3 regions of the Synechococcus sp. R6-7 genome follow, and region 2 is predicted to be linked to each of the others. Evidence: riboswitches for the same ligand, from Rfam matches in the RefSeq annotation. Region 2 holds a riboswitch; each other region holds the start of a gene.
The links. A riboswitch is a leader RNA that binds a small molecule or an ion and turns the genes downstream of it on or off. The one in region 2 is predicted to bind cobalamin.
Positions count from the first base shown of each region.

Region 1: linked by a shared signal. The riboswitch ahead of metE (5-methyltetrahydropteroyltriglutamate--homocysteine S-methyltransferase) and the one ahead of NW815_RS00315 (sirohydrochlorin chelatase) in region 2 are both predicted to bind cobalamin.
Region 3: linked by a shared signal. The riboswitch ahead of NW815_RS02125 (TonB-dependent receptor plug domain-containing protein) and the one ahead of NW815_RS00315 (sirohydrochlorin chelatase) in region 2 are both predicted to bind cobalamin.

Region 1 covers NZ_JANSHS010000135.1:47-7,382, forward strand. The annotation lists gene metE (5-methyltetrahydropteroyltriglutamate--homocysteine S-methyltransferase) at 159-2,423, opposite strand; cobalamin riboswitch at 2,880-3,085, opposite strand; gene NW815_RS04695 (ABC transporter substrate-binding protein) at 3,461-4,951, shown strand; gene NW815_RS04700 (ABC transporter permease) at 4,936-5,937, shown strand; gene NW815_RS04705 (ABC transporter permease) at 5,934-6,827, shown strand; gene NW815_RS04710 (ABC transporter ATP-binding protein) at 6,832-7,336, shown strand, end outside.
Region 2 covers NZ_JANSHS010000011.1:1,567-14,901, forward strand. The annotation lists gene obgE (GTPase ObgE) at 1-734, shown strand, start outside; gene NW815_RS00295 (hypothetical protein) at 795-1,169, shown strand; gene NW815_RS00300 (L-threonylcarbamoyladenylate synthase) at 1,188-1,901, shown strand; gene NW815_RS00305 (PAP/fibrillin family protein) at 1,957-2,574, shown strand; gene NW815_RS00310 (hypothetical protein) at 2,571-3,470, opposite strand; gene NW815_RS00315 (sirohydrochlorin chelatase) at 3,568-4,608, opposite strand; cobalamin riboswitch at 4,641-4,777, opposite strand; gene NW815_RS00320 (heavy metal translocating P-type ATPase) at 4,906-7,221, opposite strand; gene NW815_RS00325 (heavy-metal-associated domain-containing protein) at 7,334-7,528, opposite strand; gene NW815_RS00330 (DUF5340 domain-containing protein) at 7,588-7,827, opposite strand; gene trpC (indole-3-glycerol phosphate synthase TrpC) at 7,893-8,813, opposite strand; gene hmpF (pilus motility taxis protein HmpF) at 9,077-10,804, shown strand; gene plsX (phosphate acyltransferase PlsX) at 11,034-12,137, shown strand; gene NW815_RS00350 (beta-ketoacyl-ACP synthase III) at 12,124-13,125, shown strand; gene fabD (ACP S-malonyltransferase) at 13,130-13,335, shown strand, end outside.
Region 3 covers NZ_JANSHS010000054.1:153-5,725, reverse strand. The annotation lists partial or broken gene rsmH (16S rRNA (cytosine(1402)-N(4))-methyltransferase RsmH) at 1-280, shown strand, start outside; gene NW815_RS02130 (hypothetical protein) at 457-981, shown strand; cobalamin riboswitch at 1,327-1,479, shown strand; gene NW815_RS02125 (TonB-dependent receptor plug domain-containing protein) at 1,517-3,487, shown strand; gene NW815_RS02120 (DUF1636 domain-containing protein) at 3,616-4,023, shown strand; gene NW815_RS02115 ((2Fe-2S) ferredoxin domain-containing protein) at 4,035-4,904, shown strand; gene NW815_RS02110 (hypothetical protein) at 5,142-5,549, shown strand.

The DNA.
Region 1 (7,336 bases), on a different contig from region 2:
CTTTGCTCTTCACAAGCTTTTTGAGATCCCGGAGAGCAGCTTTGCCGGTTGCATCAGCAGACCGTAGGCCCTAAGCCAGCCGCATCAGCACAACAGCGGCACCGCCCGCGGCGACTTGTCAAGCCAGCCCGACCAGTTACATCAGCGGGTCGTGGGCCTTACTCGCGCAGACCCTCAGGTTGGGTTTCCAGAAGCTCCTCCCCTAGCTGATGAGCGGCAGCCACCATATTTTTCAGTGCGGGGATCACCTCCTCCCAGCGGCGGGTCTTGAGGCCACAATCGGGATTAACCCAAGTTTGCTCCACAGGCAAGTGGGCCAGTCCTGTGCGCAGCTGCTGCAGGATTTGCTCAACGCTCGGCACCGCAGGGCTGTGGACATCGTAAACGCCGTTGCCCACCTGGTGACGATACCCAGCCTGGGCAATTTGCAGCAGGGTTTTGTTGTTGCTGCGGCTGTTTTCAATGGAAAGCACGTCGGCATCCAGCCGCTCAATGTGCTCGATGATGTCCCCAAACTCTGAGTAGCACATGTGGGTGTGAATCTGGGTTTCCGGCTTGGCCCCGCCGGTAGCTAGGCGAAAGGCATCCACTGCCCAGCTGAGGTATTCTGGCCAGCGTTCTTTTTTCAGAGGTAGCCCCTCCCGCAGTGCCGGCTCATCCACTTGCACCATCACCGCTCCAGCCGCTTCCAGATCTGCCACTTCGGCTCTCAAGGCCAGGGCAATCTGCAAAGCCTGCTCCCGCCGGGGAATATCAACACGGGGAAAGGACCAGTTGAGCATAGTCACTGGCCCCGTGAGCATGCCTTTCACCGGCTTTTGGGTGTGGGACTGGGCTACTTGGAATTCCCGCACTGTCATGGGTTGGGGGCGAACCACGTCGCCGTAGAGAATGGGAGGGCGCACGCAGCGGCTGCCGTAACTCTGCACCCAGCCGTGTTCAGTGAAGGCAAAGCCTTCCAGCTTCTGGGCAAAGTACTCCACCATGTCGGTGCGCTCAAATTCCCCATGCACCAACACATCCAGGCCAATCTCTTCTTGAATGCGGATGCACTTGGCAATCTCAGCGTCAATGGCTGCTTCGTACTCCGCCTGCGAAACCTCCCCTCTTTTGTACTTAGCTCGCCACTGCCGCACCTCTGGAGTTTGGGGGAAGGAGCCAATGGTGGTGGTGGGCAAAGGTGGTAGCTGAACCTGCCGACTTAGGCGCTGCTCGTAGGGCAGGAATCGCTCGAAGTCCTGGAGCTTGAGGTTGGCCAAAGCCTGGCGCACTTGGGGGTTGGGGGGGCTAAACTGCGCAAAGCTCTGCCATTGCTGCTGGATTTCCGCCTGCTGGGCAGCAGTGTCTTCGCCGTTGAGGGCTCGCGCCAGGAGAGCTACTTCGGCCAGCTTCTGTTCGGCAAAGCTGAGGACATTTCTGAGGGGTTCCGGCAACTGGGCTTCCAGAGCAGCGTCGTGGGGCACAAATTGCAACGAAGCGGAAGGCTGCACCCGTAGGTTGGGAGCTACCCCCTGCAGCTCCCGCAGGCTGGCCAAGACGGTCTCAGGCTGAACCTTCCAGACATTCCGAGCGTCCACTACGCCAGCACCTAGGATCTGGTCAGCCGGAAAGCCATAGGTTCTTACCAGATCCAGGGTGTGGCCACGGGTAAAGTCAAGGCTAATGCCGGCCACCGGCAGTTGCACCACCCAGGGGTAAGTCTCCCCCAGGTCATCGAAGTAGGTGACCAAGTGGACAGGGATCCCGGCGGTTGCCAACTGGCGGTAGCTCATTTCCACAGCTTCCCGCAGGCCACTTCCCTGGCTGGTAACCAAAATGGGATCGTGAATCTGGACTTCTGGGATCCCCAGCTGTTTTAACTCCTGGAGGAGATCCCGGTACAGAGGAAGGAGCTTTTCCAAGTCCGCCCGCAGATCCCCAGATCGCTGGCTAAGGCAGAGCAAAGTCACTGGACTGAGGACAACGGGGCTGGTGCGCTCCCCTAGGATCCCTTGGGCCCGCCGAACTCTTTCCAAAAAATCCCCAAAGTTAGGACTGGGATCGGCTTCCGGCTCAATTTCGGGTACCAAGTAGTGGTAGTTGGTGTCAAACCACTTGGTCATTTCCAAAGCCGGCAGGCCCTCCCGCCCCCGCGCCATGGCAAAGTAGCGGTCTAAACCCGACAGACCTCGGAACCGAGAGGGGATCAGCCCCAGCCAGGTGGCCCAGTCCAGTACATGGTCGTAGAGAGTCTGATCCCCTACCGCAATGTGATCAATCCCAGCTTGTAGCTGAGTCTGCCAGGCTTGAGTCTCCAAATCCCAAAAGGTAGCCAGCAGAGCCTCTGACCCTAGGGCACCACTCCAAAAGCCTTCCAAAGCTTTTTTGAGCTCGCGGCGCTTGCCCATGCGGGCATACCCCAATGTCATGGTTTGTGCAGTCATGTTGTGTGCCATCCCAAATACTGAGTTTTCTAATTTTCCTGCGTTCAATTCGCCCTCAACTGGGATCCCGCCCGCCAAGGAAGAAACCGGCTGTTCCTCTCTTGCCTCTGGAACCCCAACAAAACACTGCCTTTTGCGCAAAAAAGATACTCAACGCAGCCAGCGATCGCAGTGGCTACTTGCCAGCCTACCAATTGAAGTCAGGAAGCCTGACATCTCACTCTTTCCTTGGCGTAGGCGGGCTGTAGATCTTGATAGATCTTGGTGCAACAGCACCCAAAATTTACTCTCTCCCGGCCAACTGGCTCAGAGTCTTGCTTGGGTTCTTGGACTTATTTCTACTGCTGAGGAGTACCGAAAGCTTGTGGGAGCAACGCCGGGAAAATGCTCAGGATAACGAAAGCAGAAACGAGCTAAAGCCAAGACAGTTACCATCTGTACCTCGCAGATGTTGTGAAGTTTAGAAAAACCATCGGCGGGCATTCTGACTGACACGGTTTTGGGGGACAAGATCTGGATCGGCAGCGAATGACTCTAGAGATTTGCTGCAGGACTTCTCCTAAACCGGATCACAGCTGCGGGACAGCGGCAGATTCTCACTGCTCTTTCCCCGTTTCCTCTGGCGGCTGATCCCCGTCAGAACCGATAGCTGAGCTACATCGTATCACGGAGTTCAGAGACGGGAGTAGAGTGCTTCAATCATCACCAAGCCAGCAGCCTTTGGAGCTACCAGACCTCACCTTTCACCCAGCGGTCTTGCAGGAAGTCATCGGAATCCTCTAAGCATCCTCCCCCCCTGCATTGCTCTCAAGATAAGGCAGTGATAGCTTAGCTGCCATAAGTCTTGTCCAGGAGGCAAGGGGGTTTGCTCCTTTTTGCTGAAAAAGCGACAGATCGGGGTTTCTATGGCATCAAGCTTAAAAGTAACTGTGTGGTCTGTGGGCCTCTTCTTGCTGAGCCAGATGTGGGCTGGATGCGCTCAGAATGCTGAGCGGACAGCTTTCGATCCAAAGCTAGCAGGATCCAGCGATCAAATCGTGCTGGCCATTGGAGGGGAAAGCGAAGAAGGATTTGATCCCACCCTGGGCTGGGGACGTTACGGTTCGCCTTTGTTCCAAAGCACTCTGCTGCGGCGGGACGAGAACCTTGAGATTGTAAACGACCTGGCGACTGGCTACACTGTCAGCCAAGATGGCCTAACCTGGACGGTAACCCTACGAAAGGATGCAGTCTTCTCCGATGGAAAACCTGTCACAGCAGCGGACGTGGCTTACACCTTTAACCAAGCAGCTCGGAGTGGTGGTCTGGTCGACCTAACCGCCCTAAAGGAAGCAGTAGCTATCGACACTCATACGGTGGAGCTGCGGCTGCAAAAACCCCAAAGTACTTTTGTCAACCGCCTCATCACCTTGGGTATCGTGCCTCAACATGCCCACGGGCCTGATTATGCTCGCAAACCCATTGGCTCTGGCCCCTACCGACTGGTGCAGTGGGATGAGGGGCAACAACTGATTGTGGAGGCAAATCCCTTATATTACGGCCAGACTCCTGGCATTCGGCGGCTGGTTTTCCTTTTCCTGGAGGAGGATGCAGCCTTTGCAGCAGCCCGAGCCGGACAGGTACACGTGGTTAGCGTGCCTCAGTCTTTGGCTAAGCAAACTGTTGAGGGCATGAAGCTTCACGCCATTCCCAGTGTGGATAACCGAGGGCTGATGTTCCCCTTTCCCCCTAAAACCGGTGCAACAACCCCAAAGGGATACCCCATCGGCAACGATGTGACTTCTAACTTGGCGATTCGCAAGGCGGTCAACTTCGCCATTGACCGACAGGCGCTGGTGGATGGAGTCCTAGAAGGCTACGGATCCCCTGCCTATGGCCCAGTCAGCGGTTTGCCCTGGGAAGAGCCGACCGCCAAGATTGAGGACAACAATCCAGACCTGGCCCGTCAGATTCTAGCTGAGGGAGGCTGGAGCGATAAAGATGGGGATGGGGCAGTGGAAAAAAACGGGCTGCGGGCTGAGTTCACCGTGCTCTACCCGGCCAACGACAGTATTCGCCAAGCCCTGGCCCTAGCTGTTGCAGAAATGCTGCGGCCTGTGGGCATCCGAGTCAATGTCGAGGGCAAAAGTTGGGATGACATCACTCCGCTCATGCACAGCAACGTGGTGCTGTTTGGCTGGGGCAGCCATGACCCAACTGAGATGTACAACCTCTACCACAGCAAAGCGGCCCAGGGGGGATTTTTCAATGCCGGCTACTATGCCAACCCGTTTGTGGATCGAATGCTGGATCTGGCTATGGAGGCCCCCTCTGAAGCTGAAGCTATCCCCTTCTGGCGGGCAGCCCAGTGGGATGGAAAGCAAGGCTTTACTGCCAAAGGAGATGCAGCCTGGGCTTGGTTGGTGAACCTGGATCATACCTACTTTGTCCACGAGTGCTTGGATATAGGCCAGCCGCAGGTACAGCCTCATGGCCATGGTTGGCCAATCACAGCCAACATCACCCGTTGGAAATGGACGTGCAACTGAGGTCAGTTCTGCTGTTTCTGGCTTATAAGCTGACTCGGCTGGGGTTGCTGCTGGCGGCTGTGGCAGTCCTGACGTTTGCCCTGCTCAGCTTCTCCCCTGTTGATCCCGTACAAGCCTATGTAGGGGCCGACATGCTGCAGATCAGCCCAGCCCAACGAGACCTGATTGCCCAGCGTTGGGGGCTGGATCAGCCCATGCTGCTTCGCTTTGGGAACTGGCTTGGGCAGATGGTTCAAGGCAACTGGGGCACCTCAATGGTGTTCGATCAGCCAGTGGTGCAGGTCATTCAACAGCGGTTTGAGCTATCGCTGCCCTTACTGGCAATTGCCTGGCTGCTTTCCGGTTTCCTGGGAGTGGGGTTGGGGGTTTTGGCCGCAGCGTTTCAGGGCGCTTGGGTTGACCGCGGTATTCGTCTTTACGCCTACACCCTCGCCTCTTCTCCCCCTTTCTGGGTGGCGCTGCTACTCTTGATCGCGTTTTCGGTAGAGCTGGGTCTAACACCTATCTGTTGCGCCGCGCCACCTGGCGCGTTGGCGGAGGAGGTGACTTTTTGGCAGCGCTTACACCACTTGCTCTTGCCTGCTTTCACCCTAACTGTCATCGGCGTTGCCAACATCACCTTGCACACTCGTCAGAAGCTCATTGACGTGTTGCACAGCAACTATGTGCTGTTTGCTCGTGCCCAGGGGGAAAGCCTGGCTGGGATCCTGTGGTACCACGGCTTGCGGAATATCTTGCTGCCTGCGCTGACGCTGCAATTTGCCTCCTTTGGGGAACTGTTTGGTGGCTCAGTGTTAGTGGAACAGGTGTTTGCTTATCCAGGACTGGGACAAGCAACGGTACAGGCAGCTTTGCGCGGTGATGTGCCTCTGTTGGTGGGCATTGTGTTTTTCAGCGCCTTGTTTGTCTATGCCGGCAATACCCTAGCTGACCTGTCCTACCAGATTGTCGATCCACGCATTCGCCTTGGCGGGAGGATAGGATGATCCCTTTTGCATCGCCTCGTGTTGCTGCTGCTGATGCCGATGGGGGGATGAAATTCTCAGAGTCCTCTGTCAAAGGAGAGCGCAGGCGGCAGACTCTGTGGGCAATTGGACTGTGTGCTTTTTTTTTGGTGTCTATCCTCTGCAGCGCTGGGCTTATCGGCGATACCGGACTGAGCCCGAACCTAACTCAGCGGAATCAGCCTCCTTCCCTGGCCCATCCCTTCGGCACCGACTGGCTGGGGCGGGATATGCTGGCCCGATCCTTGCACGGGATGTCCCTTAGTCTGTGGGTAGGCATGCTGGCTGCCGCCGTCAGCGTGGTGATCGCCGCTGTTTTGGGTTTGGTGGGTGGCACGGTGGGAGGCTGGGTGGATGCCTCGATCTGCTGGATGATTGACCTATGTTTCAGCCTGCCTCACCTGGTGGTGCAGATCCTTATAGCTTTTGCTGTCGGCGGCGGAGTTCGGGGAGTCATTGTTGCCGTTGCCCTCACCCACTGGCCCAGCCTAGCGCGCCTGGTGCGGGCCGAGGTGTTACAGGTCAGCAGTTCTGACTATGTCCAGAGTTCTTACCGACTGGGCCGCTCTTCCCTCTGGGTTGCCCGCTACCATATGATGCCTCACATTTTGCCCCAGCTCCTAGTGGGACTTATTCTGCTGTTTCCCCACGCCATTTTGCACGAAGCAGCCCTCTCATTCATTGGGGTAGGTATTTCGCCGCACCTACCGGCCATCGGCATTATTCTGGCCGAATCCATGCGCCACCTCTCCACCGGCTACTGGTGGCTGGGGGTTATGCCTGGACTGCTGCTGCTGCTGTCGGTCAAGGCTTTTGACTGGCTGGGAGAAAACCTGCAGGCCCTTCTCAATCCGCGTACGGCTCAGGAGTAGGGAAATGTTGGTGGTCTCCGGCCTAAACATTAGGTTCAGCCGATACGAGCGGGGGCTGCGCCGCCGCTACCTTCAGGTGATTACAGATCTGGATCTGGAGGTTAAGGCAGGGGAGGTGGTGGCAGTGGTGGGGGCCAGCGGATCGGGCAAAAGTTTGCTGGCCCATGCCCTCTTGGGTCTTTTGCCAGAGAACGCTACCCTGCGCGGTACTCTCCTATTTCAGGGGCAGCCCTTGACCCCTGAGCGGTGTAGGCAACTGCGCGGCAAGGCCATTGCTCTCATCCCCCAGTCTGTGGACTACCTGGATCCCCTCATGCAAGTAGGATCCCAGGTACAGCGGGTAGCTCGGCTCAGCGGTGCCTCCCAAGGCGAGGCCCGTAGAGCAGTGAGCCGCATCTTTGCCCGCTATAGCTTGCCGCCGGGAACAGAGGGCCTCTACCCTTTCCAGCTCTCCGGAGGCATGGCACGGCGGGTGCTGGTATCGACGGCGGCAGTTAGCAGAGCCAAGC
Region 2 (13,335 bases):
TGTTGGGCGATCTGGTGGGCAAGGGGGATCAATTGCTGGTAGCCCGTGGGGGCAAAGGCGGCTTAGGCAATGCCCATTTTTTGAGCAACCACAATCGCGCCCCCCGCCAATTCACCAAGGGCGAAGCGGGAGAACGGGTGCGCCTGCGCCTGGAGCTGAAGTTGATTGCCGAGGTGGGCATTGTCGGCCTGCCCAATGCGGGCAAGTCCACTCTGATTTCGGTGGTCTCCTCTGCCCGGCCCAAGATTGCTGACTACCCCTTCACCACGTTGCAGCCCAATTTGGGGGTGGTGCCCCATCCATCGGGAGATGGGGTGGTGTTTGCCGATATTCCGGGGCTGATCGAGGGGGCGCACTTGGGGGTGGGGCTGGGCCATGAGTTTTTGCGCCATGTGGAGCGTACCAGGGTACTGATTCATTTGGTGGATGGCACGGCGGCGGATCCCGTCAAGGATTACCAGGTTATTCAGCAGGAGCTGCGCGCCTACGGCCACGGGTTAATTGATAAGCCACAAATCCTGGTTTTGAACAAGATCGATGTTCTGGATCCCCAGCAGGTTGCCGAGCGCGCCCAGAGGCTGTCTGCTGCTGCCGGCACTTCGGTGGTGACCATTTCTGCGATTGCCAAGCAGGGGCTGGATGCCCTCTTGCAGCGGGTGTGGCAGTGCCTGGGTCGGGGATCCCAACAGTCTGCGGAGTTGGATCTTGTGGGGGCAAAATCCATCCAGTCCTAGGGCAGAAGAATCTTAGAATGGGAAAGCCCCTGCCTTCCCAGAACCCAGAGACGAGTGGCTATGTATATCTCGGCGGAGGATCTGCCACCGGATTTGCGTCAGATCATGTTGGCTGTTGAACAGGCGGCTCAGGCGAGGGCGGGAGCGTGTGTGGAGCTGCTGATGCTCCTGCGGCTGCTGGAGGAGTTGCACCGCGCGATCCTGGAAGGTGCCTTTCGGGAGTCTTTGCCCAACACCCGTCAAGCTCTGTATCGGGTGCTTCAGGATTTGGAAGAAGCGGGCGACTGGCCCTATCTGCCCCGTCTGCACATCCAAGCCCTGATGCAACAACTGAAGGACTGGCCCGAATCTCAGGGATCCCCGCCCGCGTCGGTGCCACCGACCCCCCGCCCTCTTGTGGAAAACCCCCTGGGGGGTAGCTGCTCCCAGTCTTGACCTCTTCCCATCTGCCCGATGGCCGAGTACTTTAAGCTGCATCCGCAACAGCCCCAGGCCCGTTCCATCCGGCGGATTGCGGCGGCTTTGCGGGAGGGGGCGGTGATGCTTTACCCCACCGATACAGTCTATGCCATTGGCTGCGATGTGACCCACAAACAAGCAGTGGAGCGGGTACGCCGTATCAAGCAGCTCTCCAACGACAAGCCTCTTACCTTTTTGTGCCCTTCTCTCTCACGCATTGCCCACTATGCCCAGGTAACCGATTCGGCCTATCGGCTGATGCGGCGGCTGATCCCGGGCCCGTTTACGTTTCTGTTGCCGGCCACCAAGCTGGTGCCCAAGTTGGTGATGGAGCCCAAACGGAAAACCACCGGCATCCGCGTGCCCGACTCGGCCATTTGTCAGGCTTTGCTGGAAGAGTTGGGCAATCCAATTGTCTCCACCTCTGCCAAGCTGGGGGGGGATCCCGTCGGATCCCTGGACTTAAGTTCTGGGCAAGCCTGGGAGTGGGAGAGCGACCCCTGGGATGAGGGTGGGATCTTTGCGGCTGAAGAGATGCGGCAGTTGGAAAAACAGGTGGATCTGGTGCTGGATGACGATGCCCCCCGTCGGGCCAAGGTCTCTACGGTAATTGACTTGACGGGATCCGAGCCGCTGGTGGTGCGGGCCGGGCTAGGGTATGAGCAGGTGGCAGATCTGAACCTGAAACTGGTGGGAGAAGACGGTTAAGGGCAGAGGGATCCCGCGTTCTCTAAAATAGGGTCAGTGCCTTCGGAGTGTGCCCATGTCTGAGGCCCTGGCTCAGCAAAAATCGGCTCTGCTGCACCTACTGGAGGCGACCGACCGGGGCCGGAAAGTTTCCCCTGACCAAAAAGCCCAGATTTTGTCTCAAATTGCCGCCCTAGAAGCGCTCAACCCCACCCCCAAACCAACATCTGCTCCTGAAGGGTTGGAGGGGAACTGGCTCACCCTCTTTACCACCAGCACAGCTCTGCTGCGGCTGGCCAATTTGCCCCTGTTCACCACCGGGGCGATCTACCAGTGTATTCGGGCCAAAGCTGGACGGGTCTTCAACGTGGCGGAGATCCAGGGATCCGGTTGGCTGGAGGCTTGGATGCCACGGGGAGTCTTGGCGGTATCAGCGCGCTTTTACCCCGAATCTGAGCGCCGGGTGAGGGTGATTTTCGAGCGATTGGTGTTCGGATCCCAAGCTTTGATGAGCTACGAGATCGAGAGTTTTCTCTATTTGCTCGAGCGGGCTCCGGAGCGGATCCCGGCTATTCAAATCGATATCCGCCGCCGCGAGCCAACGGGTTGGCTGGATATCACCTATTTGGATGAAGATTTGCGGATGGGCCGGGGCAGCGAGGGGAGTGTATTTGTCCTGAAACGGGTCGGCTAGTCGGAGGATCCAGAGGACTCCGTTTCCGCCCTTTCGTGAGATAGGTTTTGGGTTAGGGTGAAGCCTATTTCCTGGAGAACTTGCAAGGCGCGGTAGGACTCCCGCAAAGTTTGCAGCTCCTGTTGAGTTTGCTCCAGTTGCCGGGCCCATTCTGCCTGTTGGGAGCGCAACTCTCGATTTTCCAATTTTTTGCGCTGCAGGATGCGCTTGAGTTTTTGCTGCTGCTGCTGGAGTTGAGCCCGCTCTGCTTCTGCGTGTTGCAGTTGGGTCCTTTGGCGTTCCAATTCTATTTTCAGGGTGGTGACCTGGGATTGAAGTTGGCGGAGCTTTTGGCGCAGCGCTTGCTCTGGCGTGGGTTTGGTCGACTCGGAGCTTGGAGAAGGGGAAGATGTTTGTAGGTTTTGCAGATGCTGTTGTAACTGTTGGGCTTGGGCCTGCAGGACTCGAGACCGTTGCTGCTCGCTGCGCAGTTGGGCTTGGGCGCGTTCACAGGTCTGGATTTCGGCTTTCACCCGCTGCTTGATGCGGTCAAGGATCTTTTGATGGCGGAGCTGGGTTTGCCGGATCTCCTGAGCCACCTGCCAAGGGCGAGGATCCCCCTTAGGTTGTCGTGGCTCGCCGCCGTGGTCGGCAGGATCAAAGGGAGATAGGGTCGCCACCAGCGATTCTCGAAAGTCGCTCCAGGAAGCCGATTGCAGACCCATCTGAACCACCCGCCAGGCCCCATAGGAGGCCCCAGCGGCAGCCAGGATCCCAGGGATCCCGGCCAGGGAGAGGGAAACCTTGGGCAGGGTGGGCAGGATCTGATCCAGCAGCCCCACCACCAGGGCGAAAACAAAGATCCCGCTCCCCGCGGCAGCGGCACCTGAAACCCAAGAGGAGCGGGAGAGCATCATCGTTTTTTCGTCATCACAACCGCTAGAGCGGGAAAACCAGGTTCAAAAATGGCCTGTCTGCACTCAGTTTATCCCGCCAGCAGCCTCTGTTTCCCTCTTAGGGCACCTGCCATGCCCGTTGGTGGTAGCCCTCTAATTGGGCCCAGGGATCCCCAGCCGCTGCGTGGGTGTGGCCGTGCTGAGGGTGATGGTGAGAATGAGGGTGGTGATGGGATCCGTGCCCGTGATGGTGGTCATGAGGCTCGTGAGGGTGGTGATGGCTGGATCCAGCTCCAACCTCTGCGCTCACGGCCAGGCGAAACTTGCACAGGTGGCAGTTCATCGGGGTTTGGCCCTGCAGGGCTTCCTGCTCCAGTTGCTGCAGGCTGTGCAGCACCGTATCCACAAGGCCCAATTCCGGCAGCATCAGCCAGTCGATTTCCGGCTGTCGTTGTCGTTGTTGTTCCACTGCCGCCTCGATTTTTTTCACCAACACCCCCGTAAACAGAAAGTAGGGCAGCACGATCACCCGACGCGGCTGCCAGGACAAGGCCCGCTCCAATCCCACGGGCAGGCGGGGATGGGTAATGCCGATAAAGCAAGTTTCCACAGCGGCAAACCCGGATCCTTCCCAAAGCAACCGGGCCAGTTTACAGGCTTCGGCATTGGCCTCGGGATCGCTGGAGCCGCGACCCACAAATAGGAGCACGGTTTCTGCCTCTGGGATCCGCCGCGGTTGGGCAGCTATCAGAGCAGCCAATCGGTCTCGCAGCAGTTGCAGGATCTCGATGCGGATCCCCAACGGCCCACCGTAATGAATGCGCAACTGGGGATAGAGGGCCTGCAGGCGATCCAATTCCATCGTCACATCGAACTTGTTGTGGCGGGCCCCAAACAACAGCAGCGGCAGGACCACAATCTCTTGCCACCCTTGGGCAATACACTGCTGGATCCCTTGGGCGATACTCGGCTCCGTCAGCTCCAGAAAACAAGGGATCACCGGTCGATGGGGGGTGAGAGCTTGGTAAGCCTGGGCTAGCTCCAGAAAGGCTTGCTGCCCTTGGGGGTCGCGGGATCCGTGGCCGATAAGCAATAGGGGCAATGAAGGAGAAGCAAGCTGCCCAACCGAAAGGGGAGGGGAAACACTGAGGGTATTCAACACAAAAAACTCCGTTCCTTGTGAATCGCAAGGGGTACAGGACAACGGCAGGTGGGTGTTCTGGCTGAGGGAGGGATCCCATCACAGTTGCGTCACAGTGGCGGACTTGCACCGCGCTTTCCCCAATCTGCCTGAGCTTTTTAGGCTAGCTTGCCGCTTGTCGTTCACCAAGCCCCCTGGGGGGGATGTCCTTGTCTGCCAGAAGATAGCCCTGAGGCATGAGCGGTACGGCAGACTCATGCTCAAAGGGCAGCAAAACTGTTGCCGCGCTAATCCCCCTTGCCCCTGGGAGAGGGCCTAACGCCGGCCCGCTGGTCTGGGGGGCTGAAAGTGTCGCAGGCGCAGGGCATTGGCGACCACCGAAACGGAACTCAGGGCCATGGCTGCCCCCGCCAGCATAGGGTTGAGCAACCAGCCTGTAAAGGGATAGAGCGCCCCAGCGGCAATCGGGATCCCCAGCGTATTGTAGATAAAGGCGAAGAAGAGGTTCTGGCGGATGTTGTTGAGGGTGGCCCGGCTGAGTTGAATGGCTGTGGCGACTCCGCGCAGATCCCCCGACATGAGGGTAATATCGCTGGCGGCCATCGCCACATCCGTACCTGTACCAATGGCGATCCCCACATCAGCTTCTGCCAGAGCCGGAGCATCGTTAATGCCATCTCCCACCATCGCCACCCGCCGTCGCGGTTGTCTTAGGCTGCGTATGTAAGCTGCCTTCTGATCCGGACGGACTTGGGCAATTACCCGCTGAATGCCTGCCTGCCGAGCAACCGCTTGGGCCGTGGTGGGGTTATCCCCGGTTAGCAGGATCACCTCTAGACCCATCTGTTGCAGCTGTTGCACTGCCTCAGGAGAGGTGGGTTTGAGCGGATCGGCAATGGCCAACAGCCCCACCAGGCTCTGGGATTGGGCTACGCCGATCACCGTTTTGCCCTGGCTTTCCCAATTCTGAACCCGCTCTAACCAAGAGGGATCCCAGGGGATCCCCATCTCCTGTAGCCAGCTCAGCCGACCGATGCGGATCCACTGGTCTTCCACCCAGGCTTCTGCCCCACTGCCTATCCTTGCCTGAAAATGCTGGGCAGGAGGGATGGCAATTTTTTCGGCTTCGGCTTTCTGCACTACCGCCTGGGCCAAAGGATGTTCCGAGTGCCGCTCCACCGCCGCTGCCAGGCGCAACACCGCCAGGGGAGAGGAGCCGTGGGCCCAAATATCGGTGACAGTGGGACGACCTTCAGTCAGGGTGCCGGTTTTGTCCAAGACCACCGTGCGCAAGTGGTGGGCCAATTCCAGGCTGTCGGCACTTTTCACCAGGATCCCCAATTCTGCCCCTCGTCCCGTGGCCACCAGGATCGAGGTGGGGGTTGCCAACCCCAGCGCACAAGGGCAGGCGATGATCAGCACCCCAATCGTGTTCACCAAGGCCAGTGTCGGGTTATCGGCCAGCACCCACCAGAGCACGAAAGTTAGAACTGCCACCCCGATCACTGCCGGCACAAACCAGGCAGTCACCCGATCCGCCACCTGTTGAATTGGGGCTTTGGATCCCTGGGCTTCCTGCACCAGGCGCACGATCTGGGCCAGAACCGTGTCTTTGCCCACCCGCCGCGCCTCCATCACAAAGCTGCCCGTCTGATTCAGCGTTGCCCCAATCACCTCATCCCCCGCCGACTTGAGTACAGGCAGGCTCTCGCCGGTCACCATGGACTCGTCGAGGCTGGAGGATCCCTCTAGGATTACCCCATCCACCGGCACCTTCTCTCCGGGGCGCACTCGGATCCGATCCCCCACCTGCACTTCCCGAATCGGAATATCCTGCTCCACCCCATGGCGAATTACCCTTGCCGTTTTCGGTTGCAGCCCGATCAGCTTGCGAATGGCTTCGGAGGTTTGCCCCTTAGCCCGTTGCTCCATCCACTTGCCCACCAGAATCAGGGTGGTGACCACCGCCGACACCTCATAATAGACATCCGGGTGCAGTCCTTGCCGGTGAAAATAGTCGGGGAAAACCGTTGGGAAAATGGAATAGAAGAAAGCCGCGCTCGTCCCTAAGGCCACCAGCGTGTTCATATCCGCCGAGCGCCGTTGCCAAGCAGCCCAGGCTCCCCGGTAAAAATGCCTGCCCACCCAAAACTGCACCGGAGCCGTCAGCAGCAACTGCAACCCAGGATTGTGCAGCCACATGGGAAAGCCCGGGATGTCCATCCCCAGCATCATCGGCAGGGATCCGATCACCAGCACCGTGCTGATGCCCACCCCTATCGCCACCTTGAGCTTCAGTTCCCGTTCTGCGGCCCGTTGGGTGATCCGCTCTGGGTCTGTCGGATCGTCCAGTTGCCAATCCTCTTGGATGAGGCGCGCCCGATACCCCACCCGCTCCACCGCCCGAATCAACGCCTGCGGATCCACCAGCCTGGGATCCCCTTTGACGGTGGCCTGCTCACTGGCAAAATTCACGGATCCGGAGGATACTCCCTGCACCTGAGCGAGGGCCTGTTCGATGCTGCGGGCGCAGGAGGCACAGCTCATCCCTTGCAGGGCCAACTGCCAAGTGCCCTCAGGAGAAGGCGCAGAGGCCGATAGTGCACCCGATGACCCTTTATGGGCAGACATGGCAACACCTTGTTGATGAAACGACAGCTACTCTCCACCCTGGGCAGGGCGAAGGCAGCCATCTGTACAGAAATTCAAAACAGACGCCCGACCGTTCCCGGCCCAAAATTGACTAGGCCGGGGGATATCCCACCTGGGTGAGGGCCTGCCGCAAATCGCTCACAGACCGCTCAGAAGTAATCCGCACCTGTTTGGTTTTGGGATCCCCTTCCACCTGCGCCTGGGGATCCAGTTGCCGCACCGCTTGCGCAATGGTGTCCACGCAAGCCCCACAGGCCAGCTTGGGCACCGTCAAAACAACCTGCATCTTGGAAACCCCCCCCAATGCCACTGAAAGGATGCTAAACCTTACAGTGGGCTGGAAGGTCAAGAGGGAGGCTGAGGCTCGTCCATATTCCAGCGGTAGTCCACCTGATAGCCCCGCTGTCGCCACTCTTCCTCCAGTTGCACCTGTTGGGTGAGGGCTTTGCGCAGGGAGTTGATCAGCTCTTGCGTGCGGCCTCGGTTGCCAAAATCCTGTTCCTCTACTGCCGGAAAGGTTTGCCGCTCCAACACCCGCAGCAGAAATTCGTAGTGGATGTGAGCCGGCACAGGAATACGTTTCATCGGTCTGAGCAATCCTTAGAGATCCATTGTTCTTAACAGAGATCCATATGATGGAGGGTTCTCATTCACTGAGATGACAACAGGTGGCGCACAGCTTGGCCGGGATCCGGCTGGGTCACCAGCGCTTCCCCCACGAGCACAGAGCGCACCCCCCAGGCCCGCAACTGCTGCAAATCGGCAGGGGTATGGATGCCGGACTCGCTGACAATGGGCAGCTCGCCGAGGAGATCCGAGTGGGCGGCCAACAGGTCGCGCGTTGTGTTCAAGTCCACCGCAAAGGTTCTCAGATCGCGATTGTTGATGCCAATGAGCACCTGCCCCCTGGAGTCTTGCAGTTGGGGCAAACGCAACACCCGCTGCAACTCTTGGGAAGTGTGCACCTCCAGCAGAGCTGCCATGCCCAATTGCCGAACCAGCTTGAGAAAATAGCCCAAGTCCGCATCCGAGAGAATGGCGGCAATCAGCAGCACCGCATCTGCCCCCAGGCTGCGGGCCCAGAGGATTTGGTAGGGGTAGAGGATGAACTCCTTGCAGAGGATGGGGATCCCTGCCGCTTGACGGATCTGCCGCAGATACTCGCCACTGCCCTGAAAGAACCGCTCATCCGTCAGCACCGAGAGACAACTGGCCCCACCGGCCTCATAGCTCTGGGCAATGGCTACCGGGTCAAAGGGATCCCGGAGGATGCCGCGGCTGGGGGAGGCTTTTTTGACCTCGGCAATCAAGGAAACAGGGTGAGGAGACTGGGTAAGAGCCGCCACAAAATCCCGCACCGGCGGGGCTTGATCCAGTTGCCGTTGCAATTGCTTCAGGGGAAGCTGCTCCCGTTGGCGCTCCACCTCCTGTTCTTTGTGCCAGACGATCGCTTCCAAAATGTGGCGCGGTTTGGCTTCCGGCGCTGTTGTCTGGTACACCTGAGAGGCTACGACCACCGGCGGGGCAGGAGAACGCCGACGAACAGAAAGCGGCTCACCTTGCAGCTCCATACAACCCCCGAACACAACTCTACACCACACCCTAGACTACTTTAGTGCTCCGCCACCGGTTTGAATAGCTACCCCAGGCATCCCCAAAACTCATCTGGCGAAGGTGTTTTTTTTACCCTATGGTTGAGTCTAGAAAGGTGGTGTAGTCTTTATGCGCCTCGGCGAGCCATGTTCTGGCGGCCGTCCATTTTTCCCCGGCCAGGGGCAGTGGCTCGGTGGGGTCAAGGCTGGTGCTGTCCATGCTGTTTTAGAGGAGTTCAGGCGTGCTGTACCTAGCAGAGCTATCCAAGCCGATTGGATTTGCCAAGTCGTCTCTGCAATTGCTGGCCAAGCAGCAGCAGGACAATACCTGGGTGGCCGTGAACGAAGAATCCATTACCTTGGAAGGCCGCATCGCCCAGGAGGCTGGGCGCTTCAAGGATGGGTCATTGGTGCTGGCGGAAATCTCCGGCAACCGTCAGGTCGCCCGCATCAGCGAAGCCGCTCGCCAACTGGTGACCTATCTGCAAAACTTCAGCCAACTTCAGCTCAGAGCCCGCAGCCAGGAAGAGGAGATCGAGGTTTGGAAACAGTCCCTCACCTTTCAGGCGCATGAGCTTACCCGCCGCGAGATGGAGCTAGCAGCCCAGGAAGAAGAGGTGCAGCGGCTGTATGAGCAATACAAGAGTGTGGAGGAAGATCGCAAACTTCTGGACAGCCTCAAAGAGGAACTGGCAGCCCAGCAAGCTTACTTAGCTGAACAACAGCGCCTGATCGGAGAGCAGCGGGAAGCTCTGAATCGGCAGCGGCAAGAGTTGGAAGCCCAGTTGCAAGAAGCTCGCTCCAGCCGCTTGGGGGAGGCAGAAGCAGCGCAGCTACAGGCTTTGGTGCAGCAGCTCCAGGAGACTCTACATCCGGCTGGGGATCCCTTGGCGCTTCTGCAAAGCTTGAAAAGCCATATTCAGCAGCAGCAGGAGCACTTGAATCAACAGATTGCCCAACTGGAAGCAGAACGTCAGCAGGCCCAGGCCCGGCAAGACGAGCTGGATCGAGACTACCGCGCTTGGCAAGAACGCCACACCGCTTGGTGGGGATCCCGACAATCCCTGGAGCAAAGCCAAGCAGAGTGGCAAACTCGACGGGGATCCCTGCGAGCCCATCAAGAGCACCTGCAGAGGATTCTCCAGCAGCTGCAATCTCAAGAGAGCCTATACCAGAAAGCCTCTCGTCTGGTGCAGGAGTACGACTTTATCGTCGATGGCAGCAGCAACGGCAGGGCTGGGGAGCCGGCGATCTCGGTCGAGGAGCTGGCGGCTTTGGTCAGCCAACTGCGCCGAGATTACGAGCAGCGGGCGGCCCAGGTCAGCCAGCAGCGGGCCGAACTGGAGCAAAACCGGCAAACCCTGCGGGAGCTGCAAGAGCGGCTGGCCAGCGCCTCTCCAGAGGAGCGGTTTGACATCGAGATGGATATCGACTATGCCCAGTCTGCCTGCAGTGCTTTGGAAGAAGCCCTGCTGCCTCAGGAAAAAAACCTGCAGCGAGAGTATGAAGAGTTGACCCGCCAGGAAGCCCGCCTTAGACAGCTGCAAAATCAAGCTGCTGCCCCGGTTCAGGTCGATATTGGGCCGCTCCTGGAACAGATCGGCAGCCAGAAGCAGGATCTTCTCCAAGAAAAAGGTCGTCTGCAAACCCTCATTCAACAACTGGAATCGTCCTTGCCTTCTCAGCAGGAGCAGCTCGCCCGCCAACGGCAGGAATTGGAGCAGCAGTGGCAACACCTGGAGCAAGAGGAGGGATCCCTGCGGGCGCGCGCCCAGGCCATGGCAGAAACCTGGGGTCGCCTCAATCACCTGCAGGCCACCCTCTATCCAGAGCGGGATCGGTGGGCAGCGTTGGCAGGAGAATTGGCGCAGTTGGAGACGGAGCTGAGCCAACACCAAGCCAGAAACTCCACCGCACGCGACCACGTCCAGCAGGTACACTCTCTCTTGGCTACCCTCGCGCAGGCGTGAGGGAGTTCACGTTTCCTGTGGGGGGTGGGGAGAACCGGCGCAAGCGGAACTACGGCCTTAATTGAGGAAAACAAATCTGGTAAAATTCGCTAGCACCCTGCAGCCACTGGGGCTCCCAATTCTTGGGCGAGGGGACTGCAGAGGTTAGTGCGTTTTGCCCCGCTTCCTGCTTGCAGTTGCCAAGGATATTCCAGTGTGAGGTCAGCTTGTGCGAATTGCGGTCGATGCGATGGGGGGTGACTACGCTCCCGAAGAGATCATCAAGGGCGCCCTGCTGGCCCATCGGCAGCTCCGGGTCGGGATTGCACTAGTCGGTCGTCCAGATTCCCTCAAGCCCTTTTTGCCTCAGCCCTTGCCTGCTGGGATCACCATTGTGCCTGCCGAAGAGGATGTGGGCATGGCGGAAGAGCCGCTGATGGTGCGCAAAAAGCCCAAAGCCTCCATCAACATCTCGATGCAACAGGTGCGCTCCAACCAAGCGGATGCCGTGGTGGCCGCCGGGAATACCGGAGCAGCGATGGCTGCGGCCTACCTTCATTTGGGCCGGCTGGCAGGGATCGATCGCCCGGCCATTGGCGCTCTTTTGCCCACTTTGAAAGGCAAGCCGGTGCTGCTGCTGGATGTGGGGGCCAATGTGGATTGCCGGCCCCGCTTTTTGGAGCAGTTTGCCCGCATGGGATCCCTCTACTGCCAGTGCGTACTGGGGGTCGAGCGTCCGCGGGTGGGCCTGCTCAACATCGGCGAGGAGCCCAACAAGGGCAATGATTTGGCTCTGGCCACCCACCAGCGTCTGGCCCAATTGCCAGGGATCCATTTCGCCGGCAATGCCGAGGGGCGGGATGTGCTGACCGGGGAGTTTGATGTGGTGGTGTGTGACGGCTTTGTGGGCAATGCCCTCCTCAAGTTTGCCGAAAGTGTTGGCCAGGTGATCACCCAGGTGCTGCGGGAGGAGCTGCCCCGCGGCTGGCGCGGCAAGTTGGGCTGCTGGCTGCTCCGGCCCAACCTCAAGCAGGTAAAGCGGCGCATGGACTACGTGGAGTATGGCGGTGCTTTGCTGCTCGGCGTCAACGGCATCTGCGTGATTACCCACGGCAGCTCCAAGGCGCCGATGGTCTACCACGCCATTCGCCTGGCCAAAGAGGCGGCAGAACAGAAAATCCTACAGCGGCTGCAGGCGGAAATGGTTGACCCTCGCGAACCTGAATCCAACCCCAGGCGGCGCACCCGGCCCCTTCAGGTCTACTCTGGCTCTGGCCCGGAAGTGTTGCCGTTGGGATCCCTGGAAAGGACTTCCTCCCGCTGTCCCGAACCCGTGGAAGATGCCCAGCCATAGCCTCCCGACCGTGCGGCTGGTGGGGGCAGGGGCTGCCCTGCCGGATCCCTGCCTGAGCAACGACGATCTCGGCCAGATCGTCGAAACTTCCGACGAATGGATCTGGCCCCGCACCGGCATTCGTCAGCGGCGCATTCTGCCCCCTGAGCTGAGCTTGGTGGATTTGGCGGTCCAGGCAGCCAAGGCCGCTTTGGCTCAGGCCGGGATCTTGCCTCAAGACCTGGATTTGATCCTGCTGGCCACTTCCACCGGTGTCGATCGGTTTGGCTCGGCCCCTCAGGTGCAGGCAGCTCTGGGAGCAACGCGGGCGGTGGCTTTTGATCTGACGGCAGCCTGCACGGGCTTTGTCTTTGCAGTGGCCACGGCAGCACAGTTTTTGCAAACCGGGCTGTATCGGCGGGCCTTGGTGGTGGCGGCGGATGTGCTCTCCCGCACGGTGGACTGGGCGGATCGCACCACCTGTGTCTTGTTTGGAGATGGGGCCGGGGCAGTGGTTCTGGAGGCGGGGGAAACCGGCGGGATCCTCAGCATTGAGCTGCGCAGCGATGGCAGTGGCAGCGAGCTACTCAGCTTGTCCATGGCTACAGAGGCCAAGCCCCTGGTGGGATCCCTGCAGGTGGGGCAGTATCGCTGCTGCCCCATCACCATGAATGGCCGCGAGGTGTACAAGTTTGCCGTCCAGGCGGTGCCGGAGATCATCGAGAAGGCTCTCTTTCGGGCTGGGATCCCGGCGGAAGCAGTACAGGGATATTTTATTCATCAGGCCAACCAGCGCATTCTCGATGCGGTAGCCAAGCGCCTGCAGCTGGATCCGCAGCGGGTGGCCAGCGTCCTAGAGTATTACGGCAACACCTCGGGCGCTTCGGTGCCAATTGCCTTGGCCACTTGGATCGAGCAAGGACGCTTTGGCGCCGGCGATCTGGGGGTAATGGCGGGCTTTGGCGCCGGCCTTACCTGGGGGGCGATTGTGTTTCGTTGGGGGAAATGAATTGATGACTGTTGCCTGGATCTATCCCGGCCAGGGATCCCAAGCGGTAGGCATGGGAAGGGACTTGCGGAACTGGCAGGGAGCAGGCCAGAAGTTGGCTTTGGCCCGCCAGATGCTGGGATGGGATCCCTTAGCTCTGTCGGAAGACCAGATCCACCAGACCGGCTACACACAACCGGCTTTGTTCACCGTATCGGCCCTGTTGACAGA
Region 3 (5,573 bases), on a different contig from region 2:
CCGCGTCTTTCAGGCGTTGCGCATTGCCGTGAACCGAGAACTGGAGGCTTTAGAAACCTTACTGGCCCAAGCCCCCACTTGGTTGAAACCCGGCGGCAGGTTGGCCGTGATCAGCTTCCATAGCCTTGAAGATCGCTTGGTGAAATGGGCCTTCCGCAGGGATCCCCGTTGGCAGGTGCTCACCCCCAAGCCCTTGTCCCCTTCCGAACTGGAACGGCAACGCAATCCACGGGCCCGCTCTGCCAAACTGCGAGTGGCTGCCCGCAGCAGTCAGATGTAGGTTTAGGTTGGTTCTCCCGCTCTCAAGAGATCGGCTACTGTGAAGCGGACGGCTAGCCCGCCGAGACCAGGAATCGGGAGAAGGGGGTTGCTATTGGGGGATGCGGGGAACTAGGGTGAAGCGGAACCGGCAGTCCTGCACCGTCGGATCCCTTGGTGTGTGTGAGGTTAAGCCCTATGGTTAGCCAGCCTTTGAACGCAGGTCTTGATCGTCCCAAGAGCCCTCGTCGCCACAGACAGCCTTCTGCTCTGAGCCGACCCCTCTCCGGTACAGTTCAAGCCAGCCGCACCCAGCCTTTGGATTTGAAGTTGAAATCAGCCCATCCTCGCAGCCAACATTCGGCTTGGGCAGAACACCTAGCTTGGTGGAAGCAGATCTCCACAGGGATGGCTATCCTCTCCGGCGTTTCAGTGTTGAGCCTTTACAGTTGGACTGTGCATACCCAAAGCCGGTGGAGCCAGCGTTACCAGGTGTGGCAGCAGATGCAACGCAACGAACGACAGTTTCTGCTGACTCAGGAATCCATCGCCAATTCTCTGCGGGAAATTGCCGACCGCTCCGAAATGGTGCCGCTGGTACCGGATCGGATGATTGAGGTGCCAATTGCCTCTCCCAGCCATGTTGAACCGGATCCAGCCCACCAGACGACAGCCCCGCCTGAAATCGAAAAAGCTCCTCTTTTCTACCCGGTTGGGTACTAGTCCAATGAATCCCGTGGACAGCAGCCAAGCCACTGCTCCCCTCTTACTCTCCCAAAGGCTGTAGATTTTGCAAGATCTCAGCGTATCTCTATCCTCCCTATTCTTCAAATTCTTCAAAAGTCAAGGGATCCCTGGGCCTCGCGATCTGGAGTAGCAGCGGGCTATCCTTCAACTGCTTACAAAGCAGTGAAGAAATCTGGCCTAAATGGGATGTGGCCCATCCGAAGCCCTGGGATTGCCGTTGGGATCCCGTTCACCCCTGGGGATGACATCCCCCCTGGCAGGATAGGAACTCCAGAGCAGGGGATGTATGATGCCTAGCACGGCTTTTTCGGAGCAATCGCAGAGAAAGCTGTACCGACAGGTTGTCCTGGGGATCAGCCAGGGCATGTAAAGGGGAAAGTCCGGTGCAAATCCGGCGCTGTGCCGCAACTGTGATGGGCTTGGGCTAGACCCATGCCCTCAGTCAGGATGCCCGCCTGCGGTTTTGGCTCGCATTTCTTCCGCGTCGCACGGAATCAGGAGCTTTAGGAAAATGAATCCCATTCTAGGTCTCAGCCTGGCGCTGGGGGGCTTTGTTTTGGGGATCCCAGCGTGGGCGCAGCCGGCAGCTTCCCCGCCCTCAGCTCAAGAGGTTTTGGAAACCGGCGTTAGCGCCGAGATTTTAAATCAACCCGTCACCACGCCTTTTCGTCGCCCCGGCTTGCTGCGGGATTCTTCCCGCCCGGTTTACGTCGTTACCCGCCAGCAAATTCGAGAGCAAGGGGCAAGAACCGTTCAGGAGGCCCTGCGCTACCTGCCCGGGATCCTCAGCGACGGCACGGCGGGAACCCAGTTGGGAGCCCTTAGCTCCCAGTTTATGCGGGGAGGACGAACGGCCCAGGTGTTGGTGCTCTTGGATGGCCGCCCCATTAACGACCTGGGCTTTTTTGGCGGGTTCGATCTGTCTCAGATCACTACAGATGTGGTCGAGCGTATTGAGATCTCTCCAGGTGGGGGCTCCACCTTATACGGCTCCGATGCCGTTGGCGGGGTCATCAACATCGTAACCCTGGAGCCAAAGCCGGGATCCGAGACCGTGCTGGAAGCGGCTATCGGCAGCTACGGCCTCAACGAGCAAGGGATCCAAAACCGCGGCCAAGCGCAGGATCTGGGCTGGGTGGTCAGCTATCGCCGTCTGCAGAGCAACAACGACTTTCCCTTTGAAATTAGGCGTTTGGGCAAAGCAGGCAGGCGGGAGAACTCGGCAGTGGAGTACCACAACCTACAAGCCAAACTCACCTGGCAACTGGCAGAAGGCCAGGTCCTAACCGGAAATGCCCTTTATCTCAATAAAGCGTTTCAGGTGCCTGGCAGCACCGAGTTTCCCTCCCCCGATGCAGTGCAAAACACCAACGACCTGCTGTTAGATCTCAGTTGGCTGTGGGATCAAGAGAGGGGATCCCTGCAAGCTAGGGTATTTTTTGACGACCTCAACTATCGCTTCAGCGCCCCACAAAGCCAGGGATCCCGGGATGAGATCCTGCGAACGGGGTGGGGATCCCAACTGCAATACACCTGGAAGGCTGCTGAAAACCTGGAGCTTACTCTAGGAGCGGATTACCGATCCATTTCAGCTCGCAACACCACCTTCTCCTTTGCCAGGGGATCCACCAATGTCAACTACGACAATACCGTGAACCAAGGGGCCCTCTTTGCCCGCCTGGATTACAAGCCACAGCCCAACTTTTATCTCAACTTAGGTGTTCGCCAAGATTCGAGCAATCTGGTCAACGGTTCGGCCACCTCTCCTGCCGCAGGGATCCGCTGGGTTTTGGCAGAAGGCACCACCCTGAGGGCCAATTATGCCGGCAGCTTTCGCACCCCCTTGATCTCAAACTTATTCTTTCGTTTGCGGGGCTTTTTTGAGGTAGATGGGAACCCCAATTTGCGCCCGGAGCGGGGAGAGAGTTTTGACATTGGCCTGGATCAGGCTTTGGGAGATTTTGGCCTACTGCGCTTGACCTTTGCCCATAACCGCATCCGCGATGGCATTACCTTTGTCAGCACTGGCCCGCGCAGGGGAACCTACGAAAACATTGAGCTCGTGGAATACACGGGCTTGGAAGCAGCCCTGGATTTGCGATTGGGGGAAAACTGGACTCTTTTTGCCAACTACACCCTAAACGATCCCATCATCCGCTCGGCGCTGGATCCCAAAGCGGTTGGCAAACAGTTAGCCTTTGTGGGAGCAGACAGCCTAAACCTGGGCCTGAGCTACCGCGATGCAGAGGATCGGTATGCCTCAGTTTTCCTGCATCACATTGGCACTTTCTTTACCAACAACGCCAATACCCAATCTCTGCCCGGCTACACCACCTTAGCTCTGCGGGGAGGGATCCCGGTTGCAGAAAATCTCGCTCTCGAGGTGGGAGTCGATAACCTGCTGGATGAGCAATATGAGGTTTTCCCCGGCTACCCCGGAGTGGGTCGCACCGTTCGGCTTAATTTAAGGGGCCAATTTTAGAGCGACTTGAGGCTGACTTTTAGCTGTCTAACTCACTGCTGAATCCTTGGCCAAGACATTGAGATCGTCTTTGCCTCTTCTCACACCCTTTGCTTGGACAGAAACCTATGACTATATCAAGGAGCACCATGTCTCGATCAACTTCCCAGTTGCCCATCCAAGCTGGCAGCGCTGCCCAGCAACCCAGCAGCCATTGTCTTTGGGTTTGTGTCACTTGCGGATCTCGGTGGGTTAACGGCCAAAAAGAAGGGATTAGCAAGGGAGAAATGCTGCTGTCTGCCCTGCAATCTCAAACCCTCAATCCTCAACTGACCCTGAAGCCGGTTGCCTGTATGAGCGGCTGCAGCCATGCTTGTGTCGTTGCGTTGGCAGCACCTCAAAAGATGACCTATGTTTTTGGAGATCTCGATCCAAAAGATGTGGATCTCATTCTGCAGACAGCAGAGCTCTACCTCACCAAGCCAGATGGGATCCTACCCTGGGCCGAGCGCCCTCTCAAAAAAGGGGTGATTGCTCGTATTCCACCACTGCACTGAGGAGCTTTCTCATGGCCACTTTTACCCCCTGGATAACCCCCCTCCATCAAGCTTGGCAGGAAGTTTCTCTGACGGGTTGGACAACCCTTTATGAAGGGATCCCTGCCCATATTGACTGCTTGGGGCCGTTGCTCTACGAGCTGTTTCAAGAGCACTGGGCCGAGATCCAGGTGGGCCATGTGGCGGAAGGCGGGGTGCTGGAGCTGGCTTTCAAGAAACCTCCAGCTTTGTGCGTGCTCTACGATGGCTATCTAACCGTTGCCACCGAAACTTGGCACCTGCATTTGTGCCTGGAGGAGCACCAAGGCGGCCCCCATCGCAAGACCCCACCCGAGCTGCGCCGCAAAAGATTGGTTAGCTGTGCTGCTCTCTACCGGCGCCTCAATCCCCAAGGTCAGCCCCGCATGTGGGGGATCCAATTCTGGAATGGAGCAGAAGAACCTTTGCTGCAGATTTTTCTGCCCAGCCCCTTTTTGGGGCCAGAGGAAGACTACCTGCCGGAAGGCAAAGCAGATTACCAAAAGCTTTCTCTTTACGAGCGCATCCGCGCCATCTATGTGCAGGGGAAAGAGCGGATCCCCTATGAGGATAACCCTCTTAAACGTCCCTACCTTGCCGTCTGTCGTTCCAGCCGTTGTTATCCTTCCCGCAACTACCAACCGGTTGTAGAAGCTCTGGAATCCGCCCTTCGAGAAGCCAACCTGGACGTACAGGTTATCACCTCAGGCTGCTTGGAAGTTTGCCAACAGGGGCCGGTGGTTTTTTACTCCGGAGATTGCACCTGGTACAAGCGGGTTACTCCCCAAGTAGCTCGGCAAATTGTTTTTGAGCATTTGCTTAATAGCTGTCCTCTGAAAGACCACCTTTTTCCAGGAGATTAAAGCATGATTGGCCTGCAATCGAGTGCTCAACCTATCCCCAGATCTTGCCGCTTGATCTCAGCCCCACTTTGGATACAAGCTGCTCAAGATTTGGCCCGAGGCTGGTTCTGGCCCAGCTTGTTTACCACCGTCGGCTGTCTCAGCAATATTGCTTATACATGTACCCTTCCTTTTGTAACTGTTGGTATTGTTGCAGGCACAACTTTAACCCGCCAAAGGGCAATCATTAGTGCTTTGATGATTTGGCTGGCCAACCAAATCTTTGGCTACACCTGGCACAACTATCCCCGCACTCCCGATTCGTTTGCCTGGGGGTTGGTGCTGGGGATCGGCACGGTGGGGATTGCTCTTGCTGGCGGTTACCGACCTCTGTTTTCTCAGTCCAAGCCGCTTCGGCCAAGGCAACTGCTGCTGAACTATCTCTGGATCCCGGCCATGCTCATCTTGGGGTTTCTGGCTTTTGAAGGGCTGATTTTGGCAGCCGGCCTGGTCTTGGGGGGAACGGAGGGCTTGACCCTGCCCATTCTGGGCAAAATCTGGTTGCACAACTGGCTGTGGACAGGACTTTGGATCGGGATCCACGCGCTGCTGGTGTGGGACAGAGGACGTCGCCGGGTGTGGCTGGGAGAGGAGAAACTGCGGTGAGCTGCTCCCGTACAAGCTCTTCCC